DNA from 4 places in the Gracilibacillus xinjiangensis genome. Region 3 is predicted to be linked to each of the others. Evidence: riboswitches for the same ligand, from Rfam matches in the RefSeq annotation. Region 3 holds a riboswitch; each other region holds the start of a gene.
The links. Region 3 has a riboswitch for S-adenosylmethionine ahead of ACFOY7_RS10520 (methionine biosynthesis PLP-dependent protein). Riboswitches for the same ligand answer to the same signal wherever they lie in the genome.
Positions count from the first base shown of each region.

Region 1 (7,491 bases), 790 kb from region 3:
TCTGGCAGGGAAACCTGGCGATTGGTCATGAAATAAAGCGGTACAAGAAATTGTTACATTGGCAATATCCATTTGCAATAAATTGATATATTCAACAAAAGGATGCTCCTCTAACCTTGCTTGAAATGGATCAGAAATACTCATATCTCCAACCACTTCCGTTATCGGCTGGTCCAGCCACTCCTGAACTTCCTTTTCATCCTTTTCTATTAATTCAAAAATTTCCCGATCTGTATGGATTTTCTCATCAACATAGTGCAGCTTTGACTGAATAGAGTGTACTGCTCCTCCATCCCACTCTATAGAAATTTCACCTAACGCTTGACCATTATTGCCTGTTTGGATCACTGTCACACCATTTATATTGGCTGTGATATAACGGTGCTGATGTCCTGTAATAAGTATGTCGATCCCTTCAACTTCCTGGCAAATCTGATAGCCTTGATTTTCTCCTGTAAGCGCCTCTGTTGGCTCGCCACCATCTGGGTCTCTTTCTAAACCACCATGGTAACAAACAACTAACAGATCTGGTTGTTCCAATTCTTTTACTTTCTTTACCCATTTCTTAGCAGATGTACAAGCATCTTCAAATAGCAGGCCCTTAATATGATTTGGGTCTTCCCAATTAGGAATATAGTGAGTAGTAAGACCGATAAATGCTATTTTCTTCCCTGCTGTTTCTTTGATCAAATATGGTTTACCGAAAAAAGGCTCTTTTGTTTCCTCATCTAAAATATTGGCTGATAACCATGGATACTGAGAATTTTCAATTACCGCTTGAAGATACTCTAATCCATAATTAAATTCATGATTGCCGAATACAGAGAAATCGTAGTTTAACCGGTTTGCTATATGAACTAAAGGACTCGTTTGTTCCTTATGATATTTTGCAAAGTAATATGTAAAAGGACTGCCTTGGATAAAATCGCCATTATCCATGATGATGACATCATTCTGTTCTCTTATCTTTTTCATAATTGTTGCGATTTTTGCTAGACCCATGTTTTCTTCTATCATATTTCTGTAATTTGTTGGTGCAATATATCCATGAATATCACTTGTTATACAAATGGATAGTTTCTGCATGTTATCTCTCCTCTACTAATTCATTCATCTCATTATAACGAAAAACTATTAGCAACAGGAAAAAGTTTACACTATCTTTACTCAGTTTTAACACTTAGTTTTCATTCATTTGTTATATTAAAAGTGTTCCAAATTGAGCAATGCTGCAAAGATTGCTTTCTCACAAAATGATAGCCCCTTTTTCTTGTTTGCCGATGACACGTTTCATCGGCATATTTTTATGTCCTTATTTAGCGACACTCTAATATAATCACTTGAGTGTCAGGCTAAATAGTTTCCTAACCAAGCTGTATGGCTATTATTATTAGCAATTCATACGCACAAAAAAACCACACCTTAATCAGATGTGGTCACCGTTATGATAATTCTGTTATTCGCTCTGATGCAGGTATTCTTGGCAAAGGTTTTTGATCTTTTGCCGGGTAGCCAACTTGCAATAATCCAATGACACGTTCATTTTCCTGTAATCCGATTAAATCTTTTGTTTCATCACAGAATGCTAATTTCCCGGTTTTCCAAAACACACTTAAACCTTCTTCCCATGCTAACAAGCTGAAATTCTGGATTAAACAACTAGTAGAAGCATAGTCTTCCTCAATAAACTTCTCAATTGGATTAATATGATTAATAACAAAAATAATAAAAGGAACATCCATTATTTTTTGATATCCTATCTCACCGATTTTTTCCAACTCTTCTGCTGACACAGTTTTTGCCTTTTCTTTTGCAATCTCGCGATTAATTTCAGCAAGTTTCTTCTTCGTCTCCCCTGTTACAAAAACGAAACGCCAGGGTTCTGTCATTTTATGATTTGGGACCCATACAGCAACATCTAATAGTTCTTTCATCAGATCAACTGATACGGGATCTTCTTTATATACGGAAATGGACCGGCGTTCTTTAATTAACTGCTTTACATTCATTTTCATCCACCTCTATCCCTCAATTGAGAATCATTTTCAATGATATCATAAATTCTTCACCCATACAAGTTCATTTAGCTTAATAGGGAAAATATTCAATAATTTAGAAAAACATCTTGATAATGATTTACTTTTCATGTAATATGTTGACAGCGAAAACTTTATAGCAATCTCTTATCAAGAGAGGTGGAGGGACTGGCCCTACGATACCTCAGCAACCGTCTATCACTAGACAAGGTGCTAAATCCAGCAAGCAAACATGCTTGAAAGATGAGGAACAAGGAATATTCCCATTAAGGGCCTTCATCAATCAAGGATGAAGGCCTTTTTTAATGTACTTACCTATAGAAAGGAGGTGAATAGAATGAAAGATCTTCGTAAACAATTGGAAGAAAATATCCTTATTGCTGATGGGGCGATTGGGACATTACTATACGCACATGGTGTTGATCAATGCTTTGAAGCATTCAACCTATCAAAGCCGAATGAAGTATTGCAAGTTCATCGCTCTTATATAGAAGCAGGTGCTGACATCATCCAGACAAACACATATGGCGCCAACTATATTAAACTGGCTCGTTTTGGCTTGGAAGAACAGGTGCATCAAATTAACGTAAAAGCAGTACAACTCGCTAAGCAAGCTGCAAATGAAAACACATTTGTTTTAGGAACAATTGGCGGGATAAGAGGTGTACAAAAACTAGTTACATCAAAGAAGGAAATCACACGAAGCTTTAAAGAACAGTTATTTACATTGCTTTTAGAAGGCATTGATGGAATCTTACTAGAAACATATTACGATCTTGAAGAATTAAAAACTGCTTTAAAGATTGTTAGAAAAGAGACTGACCTGCCTATCATTACGAATGTTTCGATGCATGAACCAGGTATATTGGAAAATGGAACATTATTAACAGATGCATTTTACCAATTAGAGGAATTAGGTGCAGATGTGGCAGGGATTAATTGCCGCCTGGGGCCTCATCATATGATTGAATCATTAGAGTCTGTTCCATTACTTGAAAAGGCTTATCTGTCAGCATTTCCGAATGCTAGTTTACCAGCATATGAAAACGGAAAGCTGGTATACAGTGAACAAACCGATTATTTCAAGCAATGTGCCAAAAAGTTCCGCGACCAAGGTGTCCGGCTTATTGGCGGTTGCTGTGGCACTACCCCGGAGCATATAAAAGCATTAAAAACAGGCATAAAAGGACTTTTACCGATCACCAATAAAGAAGTAAGAGAAAACCCGCTAATTATTACACAATCAGACCCTCAACTAGAGAATCATCAACCAACCTTACTTGATAAAGTAAAAGAAAGACATACTGTGATTGTGGAATTAGATGCACCTAAGCATTTAGAGATTGATGAATTTCTTGAAGGTGTGAAGCAATTAGATAAAGCTGGTGTCGATGCCATTACTTTAGCAGACAATTCCCTTGCTACACCTAGAATAAGCAACCTTGCGATGGCAATCAAAATGAAAGAACTGAATATTGGCGTAAAACCACTCATTCACTTAACCTGTCGTGATCGCAATTTAATTGGACTGCAAGCACATCTCATGGGACTACATACATTAGATTTCCATGACATATTAGCGATAACAGGTGACCCAACCAGAATTGGCGGTTTCCCTGGTGCATCTTCCGTCTTTGATGTCACATCATTTGAATTAATCCGCCTGATCAAACAATGTAACACAGGATTATCCTTTTCAGGTGCCTCCCTGCGAAAAAAAACAAATTTCCAAGTAGCTGCTGCATTTAACCCAAATGTTGCAAACTTAGAAAAAGCAGTAAAGCGAATGGAAAAGAAAATAGAACATGGTGCTGATTACTTCCTAACCCAACCAATCTTCAACCATGAGCAAATTATCGCTTTATATCGTGAAACAAAGCACTTGAAAACACCTGTTTTCATCGGCATTATGCCATTAGTCTCACATAAAAACGCTGAATTCCTCCATCATGAAGTTCCGGGCATGAAACTTTCTGATGAGGTTCGCGCAAGAATGCAAGCACAAGTCAGCCGCAATGATGCAATACAAGAAGGAATACAAATTGCTAAAGAATTGATCGACACAGCTATTAACTATTTTAATGGAATTTACTTAATTACGCCATTCATGAACTATCAAATTACGACAGAATTAACGAAATATATTATAAAAGTGAAAAACGAAAAGAAAATACTGCATTAAATTTGCGAATATAGGAGTGTGTTCATAATGACAACATATATTAGTTCAAATCTAGGATATCCACGCATTGGGAAAGACAGAGAATGGAAAAAAGCTTTGGAATCTTATTGGAGAAACGAGATAACAGAAGATGAATTAAAGACGGAAACCAAACAATTGCGTCTTGCTAATTTAAAAAAACAACAAGACCTTAACATTGATCTAATTCCTGTCGGAGATTTCTCTTTTTATGACCATGTGCTTGATACGGCATTTTCTTTTGGTCTGATTCCCAAAAGGTTTCAGGAATTAGATGAAAAATCGATTGATACTTATTTCGCAATTGCACGCGGGACAAAAGAAGCAGTTGCAGCTGAGATGACCAAATGGTTTAACACCAATTATCATTACATTGTTCCAGAACTGAATGATGTCACACCAAGGTTAATAGAAAACCGGGCGTTAACTTATTACAATGAAGCAAAAGCAGAATTAGGCATTAACGGGAAACCGGTTCTGGTTGGACCTGTAACTTTTGTAAAGTTATCCAAAGGGTATAGGGATACTAATTTTGAAGCAATCGTTGAGTCTTTCTTACCTCTTTATGAACAGGTTTTAGAAGAACTTGTTGATGCAGGTGCAGACTGGATTCAAATAGATGAACCAATCTTAGGCACAAACCTTTCCGAAAAGGAAATCGCATTGATCGCAAAAGTTTATCAACAATTAACAGCAAGTGTACCGCATGCCAAAATTATTTTACAAACATATTTTGAAACAGTACAACATTACGATGAAGTTGTGAAACTACCTGTTGCAGCAATCGGCTTAGACTTCGTTCACGGTGAACATCTTCATGCAATCAAAAAATGGGGATTCCCTAAAGATAAAATCCTGGCTGCAGGTATAATTAATGGCCGAAATGTATGGCGATCAGATTTAGACGACAAATTAGCACTTATCAATGAAATTCAATCAATTACTAATGCAGAAACGATGATCATCCAGCCATCATGTTCTTTGTTGCATGTACCCGTAACAAAAAAGACGGAAAGGAAAATAGACCAGGTGATCTTAGATGGATTAAGCTTTGCTGATGAGAAACTGGCTGAAATTAATGTTTTAGTCAAAGGTGTTAATCAAGGAGAGACCACCATTGAGCATGAATTAACTGAAAGCAGAATAGCAAGAGTTAAACTTGCTGAATCACCATATCGTCAGAATCACCAAGTTGCCAAAGAACTAGCTCAAATTGGTGATGAAGAAGTTAAACGCTCATTACCTTTCTCTGACAGGATTACATTACAACAAGACCAGTTAAAATTACCATTACTGCCTACAACGACAATAGGAAGCCTGCCACAAACCAGTGAAGTAAAAGGTACGAGAACAAAATGGCGTAAAGGGGAAATTTCTGATCAGGAATATAATAAGTTCATCGAATCTGAAACGAAAAAGTGGATCGAAATACAAGAGGAATTAAGTATTGATGTGTTAGTCCACGGAGAGTTCGAACGTACGGATATGGTAGAATTTTTCGGTGAGAAACTAAATGGATTTGCTGTTACAGAATTCGGCTGGGTCCAGTCTTATGGGTCTCGATGTGTAAAACCACCACTAATTGTTGGTGATGTATCATGGGCTGGACCAATGACAGTAAAAGAAATTGTCTATGCCCAATCCCTTACAGATAAACCTGTCAAAGGAATGCTAACAGGACCTGTGACGATATTGAATTGGTCGTTTGTACATGAGGAATTGCCTCGATTTACGATTCAGGATCAAATTGGCCTTGCATTAGAAAAGGAAGTTATAGCACTGGAAGCAGAAGGTGTAAATATTATCCAAGTTGATGAACCTGCTTTACGGGAAGGTTTACCGCTCGACCAGTTAAAATGGCCAGCATATTTTGATGCGGCAACTAGAGCATTCAGAATTTCTACATCTTCTGTCAAACCTTCCACACAAATTCATACACATATGTGCTATTCAGAGTTCAGTGAAATTTTCGAGGTGATTGATGCATTAGATGCAGATGTGATTTCCATTGAAACATCAAGAAGCCATGGTGAATTAATTGATACATTTGAAGTAAATGACTATGACAAAGAAATTGGTCTAGGAGTATATGATATTCATAGCCCAAGAGTGCCGAGTGTAGAAGAGATCAAGGCAAATATTGATAGAGCTTTACGTACCATTGATGTAAAACAATTCTGGATTAACCCTGATTGCGGACTAAAGACAAGAGGGCAAGAAGAAACTGTTGCAGCGTTACGTAATATGATTGAAGCGGCAAAGAAGGTTCGTGAAGAAGCAGGAGCAAAAGTTAACGGTTAATTGTTATTTTATCCATTAATGGAAGCGATCTTGAACAGGTGTACAATCTGGTTTCACTTTCCTATTATCATCCAGAAAAATTGAAACAAAAACAGCAAAAAGGTTCTGATCACATTTTACGATCGGAACCTTTTGCACATAAAGAATCAAATCAAGTCCTTTTCCAAAAATAAAACAGGGCCGGGACTAAAGGCTTTTTACAAATGGGTAACATCAGATTCTTTTTCCATTTTCTTAATGTCGTAACGTCATTTTTCTCGATTAGCGTGAATTAATTCATTTCTTCTTTAAATAGATGGTGACCCTTTCCCTTGCTTGGACGCTTATGCTTTTTAACTGAAACAATATCATTAGGATTTGTTGGTTTTAATTGGTAGGTGTCATTAAATTTACTGGATATACCAGTAATATTCACCTTGTCTCCATTCTCAAAGTCAAAGTCTTGAAGCGTAAGGCCAGTCCGGTTATCCACACGTACAAGCACTGATTTACTGCCTTTTGTTGCAATAAATTCAAATGTTCCATAACTGTTAACTTCTGTTAATTCTGAAATAGTAACACCTTTCATTATTACTAATTGCCCTTGATTCTTTTCCTTAAGATTTCCTGGATTAACGTTTTTCGGTTTCGGAATAGTATTTTCTCCAATAATCTCCAATGAAGAAATGGTGCTTAATTGCTTTTCCCCATTGTATTCTCCGACCTTTGCCGTAATTCTTACGAAATCTCCCGGTGATACAGTATCATCTCCAAATACATAAATTCCCGCTTTCTTGTCTTGAATATAAAAACCATTTCCACCAAATGCTCCTGGATTTGTTGTAACAGTTCCTTCAATAGTTACTGTCACTCCGTTCGCAGCTTTTCTTGCCTCTGAAATAGTTACTTCCCCTATGTCTTCCCCTTGTTCATCATCTACTGCTGCAATTCGGCCTTCCGGTCCAATGTCAATTG
Region 1 is NZ_JBHSDT010000004.1:525,961-533,451, reverse strand. It holds gene ACFOY7_RS06720 (bifunctional metallophosphatase/5'-nucleotidase) at 1-1,086, opposite strand, end outside; gene ACFOY7_RS06715 (nitroreductase family protein) at 1,443-2,009, opposite strand; SAM riboswitch class I at 2,181-2,286, shown strand; gene ACFOY7_RS06710 (bifunctional homocysteine S-methyltransferase/methylenetetrahydrofolate reductase) at 2,374-4,218, shown strand; gene metE (5-methyltetrahydropteroyltriglutamate--homocysteine S-methyltransferase) at 4,246-6,537, shown strand; gene ACFOY7_RS06700 (5'-nucleotidase C-terminal domain-containing protein) at 6,809-7,491, opposite strand, start outside.
Region 1: it holds a riboswitch for S-adenosylmethionine, as region 3 does, so the genes downstream of both, ACFOY7_RS06710 (bifunctional homocysteine S-methyltransferase/methylenetetrahydrofolate reductase) here and ACFOY7_RS10520 (methionine biosynthesis PLP-dependent protein) in region 3, are expected to answer to the same signal.

Region 2 (7,491 bases), 750 kb from region 3:
TAAAGTTGTTTTCCCACTCCCATTCGCCCCAACAATCCCGATTCGGTCGCCAGGTTTTATTAAGAAATCGAAATCGCGGAATAAGATCTTCCCTTGATAACTTTTCGACAGACCTTCTGCCTCTATCACTTTTTTGCCTAATCGAATGGAACCAACCTGAAAATCTATTTCATCCTTATTTGTATGAAAACTAACTTCTTTTAATTGCTCTGCCCGATCAATTCTTGCCTTTTGTTTCGTTGTTCGTGCTTTTACCCCACTGCGAAGCCATGCTATTTCTTTTTTCAATAGATTCTGATGTTTTTTCTCTGCTTGTATTTCCTGTTCTTCCCTCATCGCTTTTTGTTCAAGAAATGTTTGGTAGTTCCCATTGTATGTATAGAGATTCCCATTACTAAGTTCAAAAATCCGATTCGTTACACGATTCAGAAAATAGCGGTCATGGGTTACAAGCAATATCGCCCCTTTATATTGTGGTACATATTCTTCTAACCATTCAATCGTATCATTATCTAAATGGTTTGTCGGCTCATCTAAAATCAATAAATCAGCTGGTTGAATTAAAGCCTTTGCAATGGCCACCCTTTTTTTCTGACCGCCAGAAAGCTCTTCCACCTTCTGATTCATATTCGTTATCCCTAATTTAGTCAGTACCGTTTTTGCAACAGTCATAGCATCCCATGCATCCAGATGATCCATCTCTGCTTGCATTTGAAGTAACTTTTGCTGCAAGTGCGTATTCTCCGGTTCCCGCTCTAATTCTAATACAGCCCGCTCATAATTTCGTAGTGTCACAATTGTTTTTGCCTCACCATAATAAATCTGGTCAAGGACAGATAATCCGCTATCTAATTTCGGTTCCTGATCTAAGTATTCCATTCGATAATCATTTGGGTGGTCCATCCCGCCAGATTCAGCTGTGTCTAATTTTGCTAATACTTTCAGTAATGTAGATTTCCCTGTTCCATTTACACCAATCAACCCGATCCGGTCATTCTCACTTACGGAGAAAGTGATACTGTCAAAAAGCACTTTTTCCCCATATGTTTTTGTTAATCCTTCTACTTTCAAGCCTCGCAATGCGGTCAACTCCTTCTTTCAGACATTCCTGATTATAAAATAGGCGATATCAACCGTGATACCGATTCTTTAAATCGAATCCATAACGGCCTTTTTTGATATAGCGCATAAGTTAGTTGTGTTACATTTTCCATATCTTTCTCAAATTCATCCACAAGCATTTCTGCCAATGTCTCATTATATATAAAAGCATTCACCTCAAAGTTCAGACGGAAACTTCTTACATCAATATTTGCCGTTCCGACAGATGCAATGGCTCCATCTACTATAATCATCTTAGCATGTAAGAATCCCTTCTGATAAATATAAACCGTTGCCCCTGCTTTCAGTAATTCACCAATATAAGAGTATGTTGCCCAATAGACAAACGGGTGATCAGGCTTGTTCGGTATCATAATTCTAACATCAACACCGGACAAACATGCTATCTTTAATGCATCTAGCAGACTCTCATCTGGAATAAAATACGGTGTTTGGATAAAAATATATTTCTTTGCAGACATAATCATTTTCATATAGCCATGCTTAATTTGCTCCCACTCCGAATCAGGACCGCTTGAAACAATTTGCATACCAATTTTACCTGCAGGCTTTGTTGCATAATAACGCTTATGGTAATCAATGTCATTGCGAGAAGCCTGATTCCAATCAAGAATAAAACGTGTTTGCATATGGTTGACTGCACTGCCAACAACCCTTAAGTGGGTATCCCGCCAATAACCAAATCGTTTATCAACACCTAAATATTCATCACCAATATTAAAACCACCGATATAGCCGATTTCTCCATCAATGATCGCCAATTTACGGTGATTCCGATGATTAATTTTCAGATTAACTTTTGGAATTAATGGGGGAAAGAATCCTTCCACCTCTGCCCCTGCTTGACGCATTTTCCGTATTAATTTCCGGCTTAACTTCCTTGATCCCATATCATCATACAGAAACCTTACTTCCACACCCTCTTGCGCTTTTCTCATCAGCACATCCGCTAACCGCTGTCCCAAATGATCTGATCTCACAATATAGTAAACTAAGTGAATATGATCTTTTGCTTTCTCAATATCTTCTATTAGTGCATTAAACTTCCGATTCCCATCAGTAAACACTTTTACATCATTATCTTGTGAGAAGATGGCATCATTGTTCCGTAAATGTAAGTAAAACAAATCCTCATATGCATGCATTCTTTCATCATTTACTTGAAACTGTTTTGATTCAATCTCTCTCAATTGGTGTTGTACAGCTGTTTTTACACCTAATTTACTCTTTGTATCCCATGTAAAGATCGTCTTATTACTAAGCTTTCGACCGAAAATTAAGTATAGAATAAATCCAAAAATAGGAATGAATGTTAAAACCATAATCCATGCCCATGTTGATGTTGCATTTTTTCTCTCTAAAAAGATGATCGCTAAAGATAATATAATATTAAAAATTAAAAGAAAACTTATTACTAATTGATAAACACCCATCTGATGCCCCCCTTTCCTTGTCTTAATATAGCATACTTTTCCCTAATACGAGCGAATCAACACTTCGTTAATCAATGGACAAGTATTTTTCGTCTGGACTATTCTTTGGACCTTTGATTTGTAATACGCCATTAGTAAACGTTACTTTGACTTTATCCTTATCAATCATGTATGGTAATGTAATCGTTCGTTCCTTATACTGTTCTTTTCTCTCTTTTCTGTAATAGTGATACGTTTGATCATAATGCTCGGTTTCTTCCTTATGCGAAATATTTATCAATAGTTGACTTCCATGAACAGCTAACTGAATCTGTTCTTTCTTAACACCAGGCAAATCAACACGGACCAGCCATTCTTTTTCTGTTTCTAAAATATCTGCCGGAATTCTCTCAGGGCCTCTTGCTCTTTCAAAAAACTGGTCAATTGTCCCCATAATATTTCGTGTTGGTTTATCGTAGATAAATGCATCCAGCTTTCTAATTAGTTCATCTCCCCAAACCGGGAGTCGTTCTGATCTTTTTTCTTTATTATCCATTTTTATCACCTTTCTTTTTTTATTTTTATACTAGTCTATGCACCTGTAAAGAGAGTGTAATAGGTATTTGCCTAAAAAAATTAATGGAGCTGATTGCAAAAATTGATCATTATGATTGACGCTTACATTCTTTTCACTTATAATATGATTAATAATTTCATTAATAGACTCTTATTGAGAGAGGCAGAGGGACTAGGCCCGTTGAAGCCCGGCAACCGTCAGTTTGGAGCATCCAAGTTGAAAAGGTGCTAATTCCTACAGGTGCAAACCTGAAAGATAAGAGGAGGATATAAGTTAACACAAACCTCTTCTTACCTGGATAAGAAGAGGTTTTTTTATTACATATTAATTGGAGGGGTATTATGACACATTCATTCGATTTTACAGGCAATGAAACATCATTGCTTCATGGCGGCCAACAAGTAGATCCTGCCACTAATTCACGTGCTGTCCCTATTTACCAGACAACATCTTATGTATTTAATGACACAGAACATGCACAGAACTTATTTGCTCTAGCAGAACCTGGCAATATTTATTCGCGAATTATGAATCCTACAGTTGATGCATTCGAACAGCGTGTGGCATTACTGGAAGATGGTGTTGCTGCTGTTGCCACATCCTCTGGAATGGCGGCAATTACTCTAGCCATTCTGAATCTAGCAAATACAGGTGATGAAATTCTTGCTGACAGTAATTTATATGGAGGAACGTTCAATTTATTTAACAAAACGTTACCAAAGTATGGAATTGATGTGAAATTTATCGATGGATCGAATCCAGAGAATTTCCGCACTGCGATCACACCTAAAACAAAAGCAATATTCGGAGAAATTATTACTAATCCAAGCTTAAATATTTTCGATATTGAAGCTGTTGCTGATATCGCACATGAAAATGGTATCCCGCTTATTATTGATAATACTTTTGCTACCCCATATCTATGTAAACCAATTGCATGGGGTGCAGATATCGTTGTCCATTCCGCAACAAAGTGGATTGGAGGTCATGGAACAACCATAGGTGGCATAGTAGTTGATAGTGGCAAGTTTAATTGGAACAGCGACAAGTTTCCAGGTTTTGTTGAACCTGACGAAACATACCATGGCATTCGTTTCGGTATTGATATTGGACCGCCTGCCTTCGCCATTAAATTGCGTGTGCAGTTATTACGTGATATTGGTGCATGTCTAAGCCCGCAGAATGCTTTTTATTTCTTACAAGGGCTAGAAACATTGCATTTGCGTATCGAACGTCATAGCGAAAATACAAAAGCGGTAGCAGAATATTTAAATGATCATCCACAAGTTGAATGGGTAAATTATCCAGGTTTAGAAAATCACCCTTCACATGAATTAGCGAAAAAGTATTTACGCAATCATTTTGGTTCCATCATTACTTTCGGAATCAAGGGTGGCAGAGAAGCTGGACGTGGTATTATTAATAACATCCAGTTATGGTCACATGTTGCAAATGTTGGTGATGCGAAGTCATTAATTATCCACCCCGCCTCAACAACTCATCAACAATTATCCGCAGAACAGTTAAAGTCATCTGGTGTGACAGAAGAACTTGTCCGCTTATCTGTCGGGATTGAAACAGCTGATGATATTATTAAAGACTTAGATCAAGCAATTGCTAAAGCAACAAATAGTGAACCGACAATTAAAATAGATGCTGAAAAAGCGATTGTATGGGCGTTATCTTCACCATATGCCAGAGAGAATGCCGGAATCCGCCAAAAAAATATTGCAGTAGTAGGCTATAGTGAGGAGGCTGCAAATACTGTTGCTAATTTACAAAAGCTAGGTTTTCAAATTACACCTGTCAGTGAACAGGAAAGCACCCTTTATGGTGTTCCAGCAGTTAGTAACCCTTCCGATGCAGAAGGAGACATTGATATAGTATTAGTAGTAGAATCTAATAATCCGAATCTAGTTTCGGGCAAAGCTAAAATCGTGTGGTTTAGAGAAGAAGCTGATAGCACAATTAAAGCAAATGCGGAAGCAAAAGGACAAATTATTGTAGAAAACCGTTGTCCTTACCAAGAGGCTGACCGCTTACGCCGTGGAGAGTAATCCCCTTCCCTATCCGTTATTCAAGAGAGAATAACCGTGGATCTTTATTGATTCACGGTTATTTCTGTTTACCCGGATTGCTTACTGTGATAAAATACACTCATTTATTATTGCCAGAGCAGTGAATGAACTCCCTTAAGCATTTGCCCTGGCAAATTACATATCACATGTTTTCCCTGTTTGATGCATATATTATAACGTGTGAAAAACAAGAAAGATGGGTATAGAAATATACAGTAGAACAATCTAAGAATGTCTAATCGAAGGTGTGTGCAATGAAAAAAATCCTCATAAGTTTGCTTGTCCTATTAATAATAGGCAGTACAGCCAGTGCGCTGATAATAATAGATTTCGGTACTAATAATCAAGACAATATATCAACATCCTCTCCTGACACGAATCAGACAGAAACGAATGAACTAAATATAGATGATCATGATCAGGAATCAGACAATGAAAACCTTTCACAAGAGCTGGAAGAAGAAATTGAAGAGGAAACGGAAAATTTTGGTGATGCAATGAAGGATGTTTTTATTGATGCATTAACTTTCTTCAAGAAAGATACACATATTGTCGCAATTGGCGATTCACTGACTCAAGGTGTTGGTGATGAAACGGATAACGGTGGATATGTCGGTGTATTAGAAGAACACTTCGACAACGAAGAAGCAAAGGTTACCATCGATAATTTCGGTAAGCGGGGAAATCGAACAGATCAATTGTTGAAACGTTTAGAAAATGAAGAAATTGTCACATCGATTGAAGATGCTGATATCGTGCTTATCACCATTGGAGCAAACGACATTATGAAAGTGTTGAAGGATAATTTTATTGATTTAACGGAGGAACCTTTCATTGAAGAGAGAGGGCCTTATAAAGACCGTTTGGGCCAAATTATCAATAGAGTTTTTGAAATTCAACCAGATACAGAAATCTATCTGCTAGGTTTCTTTAACCCTTTTGAACAATACTTTAGTGAAATTGAAGAATTAGAAGTAATACTAACAAGATGGAATAACGAAAGTAGAATGATTGCCAACAATTATGACAAGGTAACATTCATCCCAATGCAGGATATTTTTCAAAACAGATCTGAAAATATGTTTGCAGAAGACAATTTTCACCCGAACAGAAAAGGATACGAATTAATGGCGAAACGTGTTTGGACATATTTACAAAATAATGAGAATCTGACAACTAACTAGAAGGTGTGAGAATAGATGAAAGAATCCCGATTTACTAATTGGAGGAGACTATTTATCATTTTGGCTGCAGTAAATATAGCAATTATACTGGCTATTGTTATATTTATCATGTGGCCTGTAGCAAGTGAAGAGTATCCTGACAAAGAATATATAGAAGAAGCTGCCGGAGCAGAGTTCACCGTTCAATCCAGCAAAGATAACTTGTCACACTTAGTGAATGAATATATTGATAAATTATTAAAGGATAAAAATGACAATTACGCGATTAGCCTTGATCAGGAAGTACATTTAATGGGTACGATCGAGGCATTCAGGTCTGAAGTACCTGTTAATATCACCTTTGACCCTGTTGTTCAAGAGAATGGTGATATTATCCTGCAATCAACAGAAATGTCTTTAGGGTTATTAAGACTGCCGAAAGATAAAATATTAAAATATGTAAATGATAAAATTAACACACCGGAATGGGTGGTTATTGACCCAAAAGAAGAAACCATTTATATCGCTCTAACACAAATGGACTTAAAGAGTAATTATAAAGTAAGGGTTCAACAATTTGATTTAAAGAATGATCAGCTGACATTCCGTATCAAAATACCGAACGAAACATTGGGGTTGGAATAACTATCCTCTTTAGAGCCTGGGATCTAACTAGCCCTAGCAGAATGTTTTTCTTTTGTTCTAGTAAGCGTGGTATCTACACCATTTTAACATGGAGGATATCACGCTTATTTTCATTTATAGAGATTTAGCAATTACACTCATTCCTTACATATCAAAAAGGCAAAATATATGCTGGAAAACTCCAGACTTTCCATTACGGATATTCAGGTTATAATGATCCATCTTATTCCATAAAGTTTTTAAAAGAAATCGAATCTTCTGCTTCATATTTTTTGTATGAAAATAACAAGGTTGCTAAAAGATATAGTGGAGGTGATTTTCATGAAAAAAGAGCAAAAAGGAAATTTTCAAATGCCTAATCCAGCAAATCAGGATGGAGAAATTGGTATAAGAAAAGACATGAACCCATCACAGCCTGCGGATACTATAGAACGTTATGCGGGTGATTCGGTTGATTCACATAAGGATTTAGAGGAGGCTAACGAGTATATTGC
Region 2 is NZ_JBHSDT010000004.1:568,009-575,499, reverse strand. It holds gene ACFOY7_RS06905 (ABC-F family ATP-binding cassette domain-containing protein) at 1-1,080, opposite strand, end outside; gene cls (cardiolipin synthase) at 1,113-2,555, opposite strand; gene ACFOY7_RS06895 (Hsp20/alpha crystallin family protein) at 2,623-3,090, opposite strand; SAM riboswitch class I at 3,259-3,373, shown strand; gene ACFOY7_RS06890 (PLP-dependent aspartate aminotransferase family protein) at 3,453-5,168, shown strand; gene ACFOY7_RS06885 (GDSL-type esterase/lipase family protein) at 5,444-6,373, shown strand; gene ACFOY7_RS06880 (YpmS family protein) at 6,389-6,997, shown strand; gene ACFOY7_RS06875 (hypothetical protein) at 7,319-7,491, shown strand, end outside.
Region 2: it holds a riboswitch for S-adenosylmethionine, as region 3 does, so the genes downstream of both, ACFOY7_RS06890 (PLP-dependent aspartate aminotransferase family protein) here and ACFOY7_RS10520 (methionine biosynthesis PLP-dependent protein) in region 3, are expected to answer to the same signal.

Region 3 (7,491 bases):
AGCAACACAGAAATATTACTTGATGAAGAAATGCGCCAGACTTTTGATCCTAATGAACTGCTCGCAATACAGGATGGATTAAGTTTTGCCTTACATAATGTGTATCAGGGATTATTTGTAATCGGCCTCCTCACATTTATTATTCTATTATTTTTCCCGAAAATATATCCGAAAGATAAGTAATATTAGGTTTGTCTTATTGATAAGCCTTTTTTTACCCAATGGAAGAAAGCGCTTATTTTTTGTGGTATAATAAAGAAAAGCCAGCTGTAATATGGGAGGGAGTATCAATATGAAATTATCAAACATGATTCTTCATAAGGATATATTGCTGATTCATGCGGATATTAATAACAATGACTATATTTTCACAGTGAAATGGACAATGCCTGTAAATAAAAAAGGTGGCGAATGGGAGCTGAAATCCTATCAAAATAACTCTAATGGTGAGCAAGATTTGTCCAATGATCAAGTCCAGGCATTTCTCAATCAAATCAATCCAGAATGGGATTGGGAGAAAGATAAGGAACAGATTGAGCGGGTTATTGATCAGGATTAGATTTACGGAACGATTATACCATGATACCATGCGTTCCGTAAATAATCGATGCTATCTTTTGGATACAGTCTTCCCAAGAAGCTAACCGCTCGTATAGAAGATAGTCCAAAGAATGGTTATTCCCTTTAGTTCAACTGTTCTACGGCGATTTGTTCGAACCATTGCAGGTCCTTATGCAAATCAACCACTTTACCGACAACAATCATGGAAGGATTGCTAATCTCGCCCATTCTTTTTTCTATATTTTCTAATGTACCAATAACTGTTTTTTGGTGTGTAAATGTTCCCCAATGAATGATTGCAACAGGAGTATTGGGGTCAAGTCCTGCTTGTATTAAATATTGTGCAGTTTTCGGAAAGTGTCTTACCCCCATATAGAAGCAAAGAGTGTCTGCTCCTTTTGCAATATGTTCCCATTCTTCCACTGCACGGTTATCCGGATTGGATGCATTGACAAAGCTCACAGAACCACTTATTCCCCGGTGTGTTAACGGTATCCCTGCATAAGCTGCAGCACTGATGCCTGATGTAATTCCCGGAACAATTTCAAAAGGGATATTCTCTACTTTCAATACTTGCCCTTCTTCCCCGCCACGGCCGAATATAAATGGATCTCCACCTTTTAGCCTTGTGACAACTTTTCCTTGTTTGGCATGGTGAACTAGTAAACGATGAATTTCCTCTTGAATCAAACCATGTAATCTCGGTTTTTTTCCGCAAAAGATCAACTCACAGCCTTCTTTCGCATAATCTAACAGTTCTTTATTAATTAATCTATCATATAGAATCACATCAGCTTCTTTAATTGCTCTTAAACCTTTTAATGTTATTAGTTCCTTATCTCCCGGTCCCGCTCCTACGATGTAAACTTTACTCATTTGCTTGCCATTCCCTTCTCGTTTGCTTCTTTATCTTCTTATCTGCTTTTACTTCATATTTCAGTAAAACGAATGTAATCATAATGGTTAGCAGTAATAATACTACAGTATAGAATGACTGGTGAACAATCATTTCTGTTAAGCTATAGGCAATGACTAATGAAATAATGGGAGATGTAATCCAGACTTTTGCAATCTGGTGAACTATTTTTTGTTTCCAGACATCTTTCCAGCTTTTCGTTGCACTAATACCTACAATAGCAGTCGTTGTCACTTGTGTCATAGGAATCGGAATACCCAGGAAGGACGCGATAATAACAAGGAATCCTGTTGTACTGGATATCACTACACCATTTGCTAGTGATAAGCTCGTAATTTTCTTTGCATTTGTTTCCAATACCTTGCCACCGAACAAAAAGCTTCCAAATGCTACAATTACTGCGAATAATGGCAAACCGACTTCCATTGACATAATATCTGCACCTACTAAAGGACCTAGAGCATTTGCGACATTGTTCATCCCTGCTGCAATCGCTTCAAAGAAACCAGTAAACATCAACAGTACTGCCAGCAATTTATGGGATGGTTTCATTTTAATTTTATGATGAAATTTTGTACGTAACTTTTCAAAAGTAAATGTAATCATAAATGCAAGAAAGGGAATTATTAGCCATAAGCTGACAATATGAAAGATACTCGTTACATAAAGTTGCTGAAACGAGATACCTACACCAACAATCGCACCTACTGTAACTTCACTAGTTGATAAAGGAATACCGATAGAGTTTGTGATTAATAGTGTTCCGCCAGCGACTAACAGGATAATTGCCGCAATGGGAACATCAATAATCTCTTCGGAAATAATTCCTTTGCCTAACGTGTTTGTTACATGCTGACCACCCCATAATGCACCAATGATCGCACCTAATCCCGCTAAAAACAATGCTGTTTTCCTGTTTTTAATTACCTTTGCTCCATAAGCGACCCCCATACTCGCTGCAGAACCACTTGCTCCTATATTAAATGCAAACAGACACGCCGCTAATATTGCAATAATCACTAACATTTTCATCCTACTTCCTTATATTAAAGTTGGCAACACATTTTATATAATAAAAAACTCCCACTTTAGCATAAAGCAGAAGTTTTACCTCCTTCTTATCTGCCAAGTGATATACTTGCTGGAATTAGCACAGTACATAATGCCTGTTGCTGAGATTTCTACGGGCCAGCCCCTCCATCTCTCTTGATAAGAATTGTTATTGAATCGTATTCTTAATGAAGTATTCGGTTAGTTTCTCTCGATAATTACTGGGTATTTGTATTGAATATAATGGCAAAATTACTTATTGTCAATAGTGGTATTTATTGAAATAATAGGCTTTTCGGCCGAAAACCCTTATATCCCATACATTTACTAGGTTTTAATTTTTTTTAGAAAATTTCCTTGATATTTATACTGGAGAATTGTATGATAGTATGTATAGTATTTCCATTAAAACTAAATAATTCGTTTTACACTTATCCAGAGAGGTTTAGGGACTGGCCCGTTGACACCTCAGCAACCAGCATATTCGATGCATGGTGCTAATTCCAGACGGTATTCTTACCAAAGATAAGGAGATTAGTAAACCTTAACCTTACAGGGCTTTCTTCTTATCAAAGAAGAAAGCCTTTTTCAATTTAGAAAAAGAGGTAAAATTTGCATTAAAGGATGTGGGCCTGTTGAAACATATTGAAACTATACTTGCAAAAATCGGAAATGAATCAGATCCAAAAACTGGAGCAGTAGAAGCTCCGATCTATTTATCGACAGCATATCAACATCGTACGATTGGTGAATCAACGGGATTTGATTATACAAGATCCAAAAATCCTACGAGAGATATTGTCGAAGAAACGATTGCTAAATTAGAAAATGGATCAAAAGGATTTGCCTGTACATCGGGAATGGCAGCAATCCAGCTTATTTTTTCCCTATTCGAAAAAGGTGATCAAATTATTGTAACAGAAGATGTATATGGTGGAAGTTACCGCCTGTTTGATCATTATCAGAAAGCATATAATATCAAACCAACTTATGTTACTCCTGATCAAATTGAAGCAAATATTACGGACAAAACAAAAGCTATTTTTATTGAAACACCTACTAACCCATTATTAATTGAATTAGATATAAAAGAGATTGCCGCAATTGCTAAAAAACATGATTTACTGTTTATTGTTGACAATACATTTTATACCCCATATTTACAACAGCCATTAAATGATGGTGCCGATATTGTTATCCATTCAGCTACAAAGTATTTAGGTGGTCATAATGATGTACTAGCTGGCTTAGTTGTTGCGAAAGGGGAAGAACTCTCTGAAAGAATAGGTTATCTTCACAATGCAATAGGTGCTGTGCTTTCACCATTTGACTGTACGCTCTTAATTCGCGGGATGAAAACACTTAGCTTAAGGTTAGAGAAACAACAGCAAAATGCAAAGGATCTCGCAACATTTCTAACAAATCATGAATTAGTTACAGATGTACTTTATCCTGGCAGAGGTGCAATGATGAGCTTTCGTGTGAAAGACAAAGAAATGGTTGCAGGTTTTCTATCAAACCTTGAAACTATTATATTCGCGGAGAGCTTGGGTGGTGTCGAAAGTTTTATAACTTATCCAACAACCCAAACACATGCAGATATTCCAGAAGAAGAACGGGACCGTCGTGGAATCTGCGGCAGACTGCTGCGCTTTTCTGTTGGGATTGAACATATAGAGGATTTGAAGAATGATATTAATCAGGCGTTAATCAAAAGCAAGGAGGGAATTGTTCATGTCTAAACACCAGCTAGAAACGAAATTAATTCACGCAGGGGTGAACCAAGGTTACCAGGAAAGAAAGACAGGTGCTGTTAACCCTCCTATCTATTTGTCATCAACATACCATCAGGATGAGTTACATTCATTTGGACCTTTTGATTATAGCCGTTCAGGAAACCCGACAAGAGAAATTGTTGAAAAAACCATTGCAGAATTAGAAAATGGAATAGCAGGTTTTGCTTTTTCTTCTGGAATGGCAGCAATTTCCTCTGCCTTTCTGTTATTAAAGGCAGGAGACCATGTTGTTGTAACAAAAGATGTCTATGGCGGAACCTTCCGTTTTGTCAGTCAATTGCTTACACAATTCGCTATTGACTATACCTTTGTTGATATGACAAAAAATGAAGAAATTGAGCAAGCGATCAGACCTAATACAAAGGTTATCTATATCGAGACACCTGCTAATCCTTTATTGCAAGTGACAGACATTCGGAAAACAGTACAATTAGCCAAACAAAATAATGCCCTCACATTTTTAGATAATACTTTTATGACACCACTTTATCAAAACCCGCTTGACTTAGGTGTTGATGTTGTCTTACATAGTGCAACGAAATTCCTGTCAGGACACAGTGATATAGTAGCAGGATTAGCTGTAACAAATGATGAAGAGTTAGCAGGACGATTGAAGTTTGTACAAAATACATTCGGTGCCATTTTAGGTGCACATGATAGTTATACATTGATTCAAGGGATGAAGACTCTGGAAACAAGACTAACAAAATCTAGTCAATCCGCTGACAAAATTGCTCACTTTCTTCAAGAACATCAAGCTGTTGAAAAAGTGTACTATCCAGGTTTAAAGGAACACCCTGGTTATGAGATTAACAAGTCACAGGCTCGCAGTGGCGGTGCTGTGCTATCTTTTCTTTTAGATGGAAAAATTGATTGTCAAAAGTTTGTAGAAAGCATAAAGTTACCAGTATTCGCGGTAAGCCTTGGAGCAGTAGAATCTATTCTTTCACACCCTGCAACAATGTCTCATGCAGCAATGCCCCCTGCCGAACGAAAAGAGCGAGGTATTGATGATCGACTATTCCGCTTATCTGTCGGTATTGAAAATGTGGACGATCTTGTGGAAGATTTAACGCAAGCATTGGAACAGTCAGTTGTAGTAAGGAATTAAGTTATCAACGAACAAGAAAGGTCGGTAAAGCTTTACATTGCTTTATCGGCCTTTTTTGGCATCAATTTGACTAGTTGGGCATAATTCATTGCTCTTAGGCTTCCTCTTCTTTGAGATATTATGGCTTTTCAATGCCATCACGGCTGCTTTATCCTCACGCTTTGGCTTTTAAACACCTTTTCAATGCCATCACGGCTGCTCTTCGCTCACGATTTGGCTTTTAAACAGCTTATCAATGCCATCACCACTGCTTTTCGCTCACGATTTGGCTTTTAAACAGCTTATCAATGCCATCACCACTGCTTTTCACTCACGATTTGGCTTTTAAACAGTTATCAATGCCATCACCACTGCTTTTCACTCACGATTTGGCTTTTAAACACTATTTCAATGCCATCACGGCTGCATTTCCTCACACTTTGGCTTTTAAACCGCTTATCAATGCCATTACCACTGCTTTTCGCTCACGCTTTGCCTTTTAAACACTATTTCAATGCCATCACCACTGCTTTTCACTCACGCTTTGCCTTTTAAACACTATTTCAATGCCATCACCACTGCTTTTCACTCACGCTTTGGCATTTAAAAAAACTGACAAAAAAAGTTGTCCAGAATATATGGACAACTCCTTACACATTATTTATCTGTATTCGTTAATGCTTCTAATGCAATCTTTTTCTCCATTTCAATAGCTTGCTTCATTTGATCTGTATGGGGATTATAATCTTCTGCCAGATCTGCGTCAGCATAACCATCTATTGCAACAATTGCTGCAGCACGGACACCCCTTATGCTCGCAATTGTAAATAGTGAGGCAATTTCCATTTCAACAGCTAGGACACCTGCATTTTTATATTCTTCATGAGGAAAAGCAATTGCTCCTTGATAGAATACGTCTAGTGTCAATGTAATACCATGGTGTGAGTCTATTGATTGTGACTTCGACAGTTCAATCAAACGATTGGTTAAAGTTAAATCAGCTACTGCCGGAAAACCTTCAGGTACAATTTGGCTGCTTAATCCATCTCGTCTGACAGCTGCTGTACTTATAACAAGGCTGCCTGGTTTCACTTCTTTCTGATAAGAGCCTGCAGTTCCAACTCGGATTAAATACTTCACACCACCTTGGATTAATTGTTCAAAACAGACTGCTGCACCTGGTGAACCTACACCATGGCTAACAACCGCGATATACTCTCCCTGGTAAAATCCAGCATACGTATGATACTCACGGTTTTGAGCCAGTAATTTGCTATCATCCAAATCTTCCGCAATAAGCTTTGCCCTCTCTGGATCCCCACAAACGATCACTTTTTCCGGTAAATCTTTTGCATCTATTTTTAAATTTGGCAAATACATATCAATCAAACTCCTTTTTTAACCATTCATCATCAGGCATATAAGCATCATCTATTGAAAAGCGTTCTTCTTTAAATGGATCCCCATAATTATGGAAATCATTTCGCTCCCAATAGCCTGGACGATCTTCTTCCATAAATTCAATTCCGCGAATCCATTTTACGCTTTTCCAGAAATATAGGTGTGGAACAATCAGGCGGAAAGGATAGCCATGTTTTGGAGATAGTGGTTTATTATCATAACTGTGTGCGATCAGGATATCCTCTTTCAACAAGTCTTTTAACGGCATATTACTTTCATAATCATGATCACCATATACCATCACATACTTTGCTGTATCTTTCACATTAATTACCTTTAAAAAATCTGTAAATTTTACCCCGGTAAATGTGTTGTCAAATTTTGACCAGCGGGTAACACAATGGATGTCACGAACAATCGATGTCTGCGGCATGCTCATTAGATCCTCATATGTGAATACTTTCTCTTCTTCAACTTCACCAAAGACTCTTAAATTCCAATCTTTTAAATCATATTCAGGTACTTCCCCTTCATGAAGGATAGGGAATTTCGTTGTTAAGGTTTGTCCTGGAGGTAATCGATCTCCATATTTTTCGTTTCTTGGCGGCACTTTAGACTTTTTCAATCGATCTGCTTTTTTTGACATTTTTGGTAACCTCCTTCAAAATTATCGTGAG
Region 3 is NZ_JBHSDT010000004.1:1,320,010-1,327,500, reverse strand. It holds gene ACFOY7_RS10540 (MDR family MFS transporter) at 1-183, shown strand, start outside; gene ACFOY7_RS10535 (hypothetical protein) at 293-559, shown strand; gene cobA (uroporphyrinogen-III C-methyltransferase) at 685-1,437, opposite strand; gene ACFOY7_RS10525 (inorganic phosphate transporter) at 1,430-2,509, opposite strand; SAM riboswitch class I at 2,593-2,693, opposite strand; SAM riboswitch class I at 2,956-3,059, shown strand; gene ACFOY7_RS10520 (methionine biosynthesis PLP-dependent protein) at 3,163-4,269, shown strand; gene ACFOY7_RS10515 (aminotransferase class V-fold PLP-dependent enzyme) at 4,262-5,434, shown strand; gene ACFOY7_RS10510 (nucleoside phosphorylase) at 6,071-6,793, opposite strand; gene ACFOY7_RS10505 (sulfite oxidase-like oxidoreductase) at 6,795-7,460, opposite strand; gene ACFOY7_RS10500 (ABC transporter permease) at 7,482-7,491, opposite strand, start outside.

Region 4 (7,491 bases), 950 kb from region 3:
TTCTGGAAGTGATTGATCTTCTAATTGCTGGACAAATAAAGAAGTTCCTTCCTCAGGGTTATCTTCTTCCACTAAAGCAACAGTCATATCAGATGTTACCTCTTCTCCCATCACACCTTTTAAGGCAAAACCTAAAATCATCATTAATACGAACGGCATCAGGAGAATGATTAAAAGCTCGGTGCGATCACGCCATAGCAGTTTCATATCTTTTACCAAGAAATCGAACATAATCACCCCTCCTAATCTCTTAATCTTCTTCCGGTTAGATGTAAGAAGACATCCTCTAGTGACGGGACTTCGATATTAACACTATTAATAGATATTTGCTGTTGTTCTGCTAATTGAAAAATATCTGCCAGTTTACGACTGTTTTTCGGTACGATTAACTTTAGCCCTTTCTCCCACTCTGTAACCTTCAAGACTGATGACTGCTCTTTCAGCGCTTCTTCAAAAGTTATGGATGACTGATCTGTTTCAAGATGGATCGTTTCTTCACTTGATAAAATACTTGTCAGCTCATCTTTTGTACCTGTTGCAATTACCTTCCCATGATCCATTATATATATTCTGTCACATAACCTTTCTACTTCCTCCATATAGTGTGAGGTGTAAAGAACGGTCATCCCTTGTTCTTCATTTAACGTTTTCACCATTTCTAAAATATAATGACGTGACTGTGGATCAATCCCCACTGTCGGCTCATCCATAATGATGATGTCCGGGTTATGCAACAGGGCTACAGCAATATTGATTCGTCTTTGCATCCCGCCGGAATAATTTTTTACAAGTTCCTTTTGCCGATCTTCTAGTCCAACCAGTTTTAAGACTTCTTGAATTCGCTGTTCTAATTGCTTTCCTTTTAACCGATAAATCTTGCCGAAAAATTTTACATTCTCATATGCAGATAATTCCTTATACAAAGCAATCTCTTGAGGCACAACCCCTAACGTCGGACGGATAATGTTTGGATTTTTAATTACATCTTGCCCATTCCATGTTACAATCCCCGATGTTGGCTTCATTAAAGTGGCGATCATCGAGATGAATGTCGATTTCCCTGCACCATTTGGTCCCAGTAACCCAACAGATTCTCCTTGTTTTAAATATAAACTGACATCATCCACCGCTACTTGCTTTTTATATACTTTGCGCAATGCCTCTGTTTCTAGCAAAGGGTTCACCTTCCTTTAGTTCATTAATATATTCTTAGTTTAATTGAAAAAGGACAGTGCGAACACTGCCCTCAGTCATTACTTTTCATCCAAACTGTGACTTAAGTCATTTTATACATAACCATTCCGTATCGCATAGATAGCAATTTGTGTACGGTCCCTTAATTCAAGCTTATCAAGAAGTTGACTAATATGATTTTTTACCGTACCTACAGATAAAGCCAATGCCTCTGCAATTTCTTTATTACTCTTCCCTTCTCCAAGCAAACATAATATATCTGTTTCTCTTTTCGTTAATGAAACAGGATGACCTTCATTAACAGGCGCCCTTTTTTCCAGCAAATGCGGGACGACTTTCTTCGCTACCTCACCTGGTAATTGTAATCCACCAGCTAAACAATTTTTGATTGCATGGATAAGCTGGCTTGCTTCTGCATCCTTCAGCAGGTATCCATGAACACCTATTTTCAACGCCTGAACAGCATATTCTTCATCATTAAATGTTGTCAGCATCAGTACCTTCATTTCCGGAAAGCGTCTTAGCAACTCTTTTGCCGCTTGCAATCCATCCATCTCTGGCATTCTTATATCTAATATCGCCATATCATAATAATTCTGCTCACGTAATTTTAATGCTTCCTGGCCATTTTTTGCTTCACCTGTTACATGGATGGTTGGATCAGTTTCCAACATCATTTTAATTCCCTGTCTAACAATTGCTTGGTCTTCGGCTAATAATATCTTTATCACTTAGGACCCCCCTTTATTGGAAACATGCCACGAATAACAAATTGGTTACTGTATGATTGAACCTCTAATTGACCGCCAATTTGAATCAGTCGTTCCCTCATCGCCTTTAAACCAAATCCTTCTTTTATGTCTATTTCATTTTGTAATGGATTAATCACTTCAAACCGGAAATGGGTGGCACCAGGCGCTTCCAGAATGATTGTCGCCTCTTTTCCAGAACTGTGTCTCATAACATTAGTTAGTGATTCCTGAATGGCACGATAAACAACGCTAGCCTGTTCTGGACTCAATGAAATAGACAGAGCATTTTGCCGCATCGAAAATGATATTGATATGTACTGCTCTGCCTCGAGTTTACGAATTAATTGAATAATTGCTGCAATCCCTGTAATCTTATCTTCCTTTAATGCTTTCACTGCTTTTCTCGTTTCGGATAAACTTTCTTGTGCTAAACTTTTTAGCTGGCTCCACTCCTCACGATTATCCTGCAGCCTTAATATTTCAATTTGCATTAATAAATTCGTTAATGTATGACCAACACGATCATGAATTTCTCTTCCTATATAAATACGCTCTTGTTGCCTGACATGCTCATCATTCGATATCGAATCACGTTTTACCTTGCGATACGTATGCAATAGCGCCTGATAACGTTCTTCTAAGTCTGTTACATCTTTTACGTTTTTTTGAAAATAATAAGCGAATAAAATTGTAGATATAGATACTAAAAAAAGCATGAGGAGAATTATAGGTGAAAAAAACTCCATATGTATTAAATAAATGGATCCTATCACGATGATTAACAAGCTATACATCGTTTTTCCTCTGAAAAGATAAGTAATATGGACAATTAAAAAAATAAACATCATCCAAACAAATGGATTCACTACCCCATTCAATGGGATAAGAAATGTAACAGTTAGTACAATGCATAAACCGAACCAAATGATGTAATTTCCCTTTTTTATGATAGAACGAAAGAAGAATAATGAGAAAAAAATGGCTGCCATTCCAAAAAGGTATGCCGAATGAGACTCAGCATCCATCTCGACAATTAATCCACCTGTCCATGCCAACAGCCATAATAATAACCAAAGCCACATTGACCCCCGCATATGCCCCCCCCTTTCTCAATAATATACCATAATTCAGAAGATTCGAGCTTCGGAAATATTATCGTGCAAAGCACTTGTAAGACGTTAAATGAACAGAATGACATTATTAACCTACTTAACGTTTGGCAATATTACTATATAGTAAAATACTCTCAATCTATATTCTTCGTACACTTTTTCATAAATCTCTATTGACATTGCCAAAAAATAGTTATAGTATTACATTAAATGTTCATAGAAAGCAATTCTTATCCAGAGAGGTGGAGGGGCAGGCCCGGTGAATCCTCGGCAACAGGTTCGAACTTAGAACACTGTGCCAAATCCTGCGGGACAGCATATACTACGAGTACCCGGAAGATAAGAAGTAGTGATGTCAATCAAACTTCTTATCAAACCAGATAAGAGGTTTTTTATTATAAGGTAAATTGCCATCAAGTATGAGGCAAATCACGTTCTTCCAATAGGATTGTATCAAAACAAAAGGAGGATGTTTATACATGACAGAGCAGTTAATTACGTATGAACATTATCGAGAGAGTCACTGGAATGGATTTACACCAGACGCAGAGGATCAGACAAAAGGTGCTCAAGATATTATTGACTACGCTTACGGGTCTTATGGAGATTCCTTAGTGTATGCTTGCAGCTTTGGTGCAGAAAGTATGGTTTTGATTGATTTAATTTCTAAAGTAAAACCTGATGCGAAGTTAGTTTTCCTTGATACAGACCTTCACTTTCAGGAAACATATGATTTAATTGATCAAGTGAAAGAAAAGTATCCACAATTACAAATTGAGATGAAACGACCTGAATTGACGTTAGAAGAGCAGTCAGAGCAGCATGGTTCGGCTTTATGGAAACGAAATCCTGATCAATGTTGCTATATAAGGAAAATAAAACCATTAGAAGAAGTGTTGAATGGTGCGACAGCATGGATTTCAGGCTTAAGACGCGAACAATCGCCTAGTCGTGCAAACACAGAATTTTTTAATAAAGACAATCGGTTTAAATCTGTGAAAGTTTGTCCGCTAATTTATTGGACTCATGATGATGTATGGGACTATATCCGGTCGAATAATTTACCATATAATCCTTTGCACGATCAAAATTATCCTAGTATCGGTTGTATCCCATGTACAAAACCAGTAGAGCAAGGCGGGGATGAACGATCAGGAAGATGGACAAATTTCAATAAAACAGAATGCGGATTACACACCACGTAAGTTATGGTGCTTATTTTTATGACAATATCAAAGTAAATCAATAGGTTTAATTATGTAAATGGATCCTTTATCCAAAAATCTACTTAGGGGTGAGTTTTTTGACATTACAAGTTGTCAATAGTCCTTTTGACGAAAGGCAAACAGAAATCTTAAATCAGCTGTTACCAACACTAACCAATGCACAAAAAAATTGGCTTGCAGGCTATTTAGCTGCTTCTCAAGCAACAGAAGCTCCGGCAGCTCCCGGGCAACCACAGGCACAAGCGACATCAGCACCAACAAGGACGATAACCATTCTATATGGTTCCGAAACCGGGAACAGCCAAGCACTTGCGGAAAGCCTAACAGATAAATTAAAAGCAAAAAATCTAAAAGTATCTGTATCAAGCATGGATGATTTTAAGCCAAAGAAAATTAAAGAGGTAGAAGATTTATTTATCATCACAGCTACGCATGGTGAAGGAGATCCGCCAGATAATGCCATTCAGTTCCATGAATTTTTACTTGGGCGTAAAGCTCCTAAATTAGAGAACGTCCGCTTCTCTGTTCTGGCATTAGGCGATGAGTCTTATGAGCATTTTTGTCAAACAGGTAAAGACTTTGATAACCGCTTAGAAGAATTAGGAGCAACACGAATTTACAACAGAGTAGATTGTGATGTAGATTACGATGAGTTGGCAGAAGAGTGGATGAACGGAGTGTTAGCAAAGTTAGAAGAAGACCAGGGTAATCAACAGACCGTTGACATTGCAGCACCTACACCAGCTGAACAACCCATTTACTCAAAAAGCAACCCTTTCTCTGCTGAAGTTCTGGAAAATATTAATTTAAGTGGAAAAGGTTCGAATAAGGAAACGAGACATATTGAATTATCTCTGGATGGTTCAAACTTCAGTTATGAACCGGGGGATTGTCTAGCAATCTATCCAAAAAATGACCCGGACTTAGTAAAGCAAGTTATTAAACAACTAGACTGGAATCCAGAGCAAACAGTTCCGATCAATAAACAAGGAGAAATTCGCTCCATTCACGAAGCATTAACATCCATTTTTGAAATTACCAGATTGACAAAAGGCTTGCTTGATAAGGCTGTAAGTTATTTCAAAAATGATGATTTACTAAAATTAATTGCTGACAATGAGCAAATTAAGCAATACATCGATGGCAGGGATTTACTTGATTTAATTCAAGATTATCCGCCAGCAGAACTTGATCCAACAACGATGATGCATTGGCTGCGGAAGATACCGGCACGCCAATATTCCATTTCAAGCAGTTACAAGGCAAACCCTGATGAAGTTCATTTAACTATCGCAACAGTTCGTTACAATAGCTGCGGAAGAGATCGCACGGGAGTTTGTTCCGGTGAATTTGCTGAAAGAATTAAACCTGGTGATGTTGTAGAAGTATATGTTCACCGCAATCCAAACTTTAAATTCCCATTTGATGAGTCCACACCTGTTATTATGATTGGACCAGGAACAGGGGTTGCTCCATTCAGAGGATATATTGAGGAACGTGAAGAACTCGACTTAAAAGGTGACACATGGTTATTCTTTGGTGATCAGCATTTCCGTTCTGACTTTCTATACCAAGTCGATTGGCAAAATTGGCTAAAGAAAGGCTATTTATCTAAGATGGATGTAGCTTTCTCTAGAGACACAGCGGAAAAAGTTTATGTCCAAAACCGTCTGTTAGAAAACGCAAAAGATGTATTCGCTTGGTTGGAACGCGGAGCACATCTATTCGTTTGTGGCGATGAGAAGAGAATGGCGAAGGATGTTCATCAAACTCTCATTCAGATTGTCGCTGAACAAAAGGATGTTAGTCGAGAAGAAGCAGAAGCATATATCAATCAATTAAAACAAGAAAAACGTTATCAAAGAGACGTATATTAATTAGGAGGATATCCATGGCAGGCAACGACCAGAAAAAACTAGACCCAATTGAAAAGTTAAAAGAAGACAGCCGGTTTTTAAGGGGAACAATTGTTGAGGGATTAAATGATCCAATAACTGCATCTATCTCAGATGATGACACAAAACTACTGAAATTTCATGGCAGTTACCAACAGGATGACCGTGACATTCGTGATGAGCGCCGCAGACAAAAGTTAGAACCGGCATACTCATTTATGCTGCGTGTTGCGATACCAGGTGGTGTAGCAACACCAAAACAATGGTTAGCTGTTGATGACTTATCACAAAAATATGGCGACAATACAATAAAACTTACAACAAGGCAAGCATTCCAATTGCACGGTATATTGAAATGGAATTTAAAAGAAACAATAAAAACAATCAATGATGAACTGATGACAACCATCGCTGCATGTGGTGACGTGAACCGTAATGTAATGTGTAACCCCAATCCTTACCAGTCAGAAGTCCATCAGGAAATTCAAGATTGGGCCCAAAAAATTAGTGATCATCTGTCACCAAAAACAGGCGCTTATCATGAAATATGGTTAGATAGAGAAAAAATAATCGATTCCAAAGAAGAGGAAGAACCAATTTACGGAAAGACATACTTACCAAGAAAGTTCAAAATTGGTATTGCAGCACCTCCATCTAACGATATCGATGTCTTTTCACAAGACTTAGGCTTCATTGCAATTGTTGAGGATAACGAGGTGAAAGGTTTTAATGTGGTTGTTGGCGGCGGCATGGGTTCAACACACGGGAATACCAACACTTACCCGCAACTAGGTAAAGTAGCCGGATACTGTAAAAAAGAAGATGTTATTCAAGTTGCTGAAAAAGTAGTAACTATCCAACGCGATTACGGAAACCGTTCCGATCGGAAAAATGCCCGGTTTAAATATACAATTGATCGCTACGGGCTAGACTGGTTTAAAGAAGAATTAGCAAACCGTCTTGGATTTTCATTAGAAGATGCGAAAGATTATCACTTTGATCACAATGGTGACAGATATGGCTGGATCAAAGGAAATAACAGATGGCATTTCACATTATTTGTTGAAAATGGCCGTGTAAAAGATACAGATGACTATAAACTGATGACAGCATTACGGGAAATTGCCAATGTTCACACAGGGGATTTCCGCCTGACACCAAACCAAAATCTTGTTATTGCAAATGTATCACCACAAAAAAAGAAAAAGATTCAGGAAATTATTGACGCATACGGCTTAACGGATGGAAAACATTACTCTGGTTTAAGAAGAAATTCAATTGCTTGTGTTGCCTTACCAACATGTGGTCTTGC
Region 4 is NZ_JBHSDT010000004.1:367,949-375,439, reverse strand. It holds gene ACFOY7_RS06075 (ABC transporter permease) at 1-231, opposite strand, end outside; gene ACFOY7_RS06070 (ABC transporter ATP-binding protein) at 243-1,175, opposite strand; gene ACFOY7_RS06065 (response regulator) at 1,287-1,925, opposite strand; gene ACFOY7_RS06060 (sensor histidine kinase) at 1,922-3,028, opposite strand; SAM riboswitch class I at 3,286-3,404, shown strand; gene ACFOY7_RS06055 (phosphoadenylyl-sulfate reductase) at 3,538-4,263, shown strand; gene ACFOY7_RS06050 (assimilatory sulfite reductase (NADPH) flavoprotein subunit) at 4,362-6,161, shown strand; gene cysI (assimilatory sulfite reductase (NADPH) hemoprotein subunit) at 6,176-7,491, shown strand, end outside.
Region 4: it holds a riboswitch for S-adenosylmethionine, as region 3 does, so the genes downstream of both, ACFOY7_RS06055 (phosphoadenylyl-sulfate reductase) here and ACFOY7_RS10520 (methionine biosynthesis PLP-dependent protein) in region 3, are expected to answer to the same signal.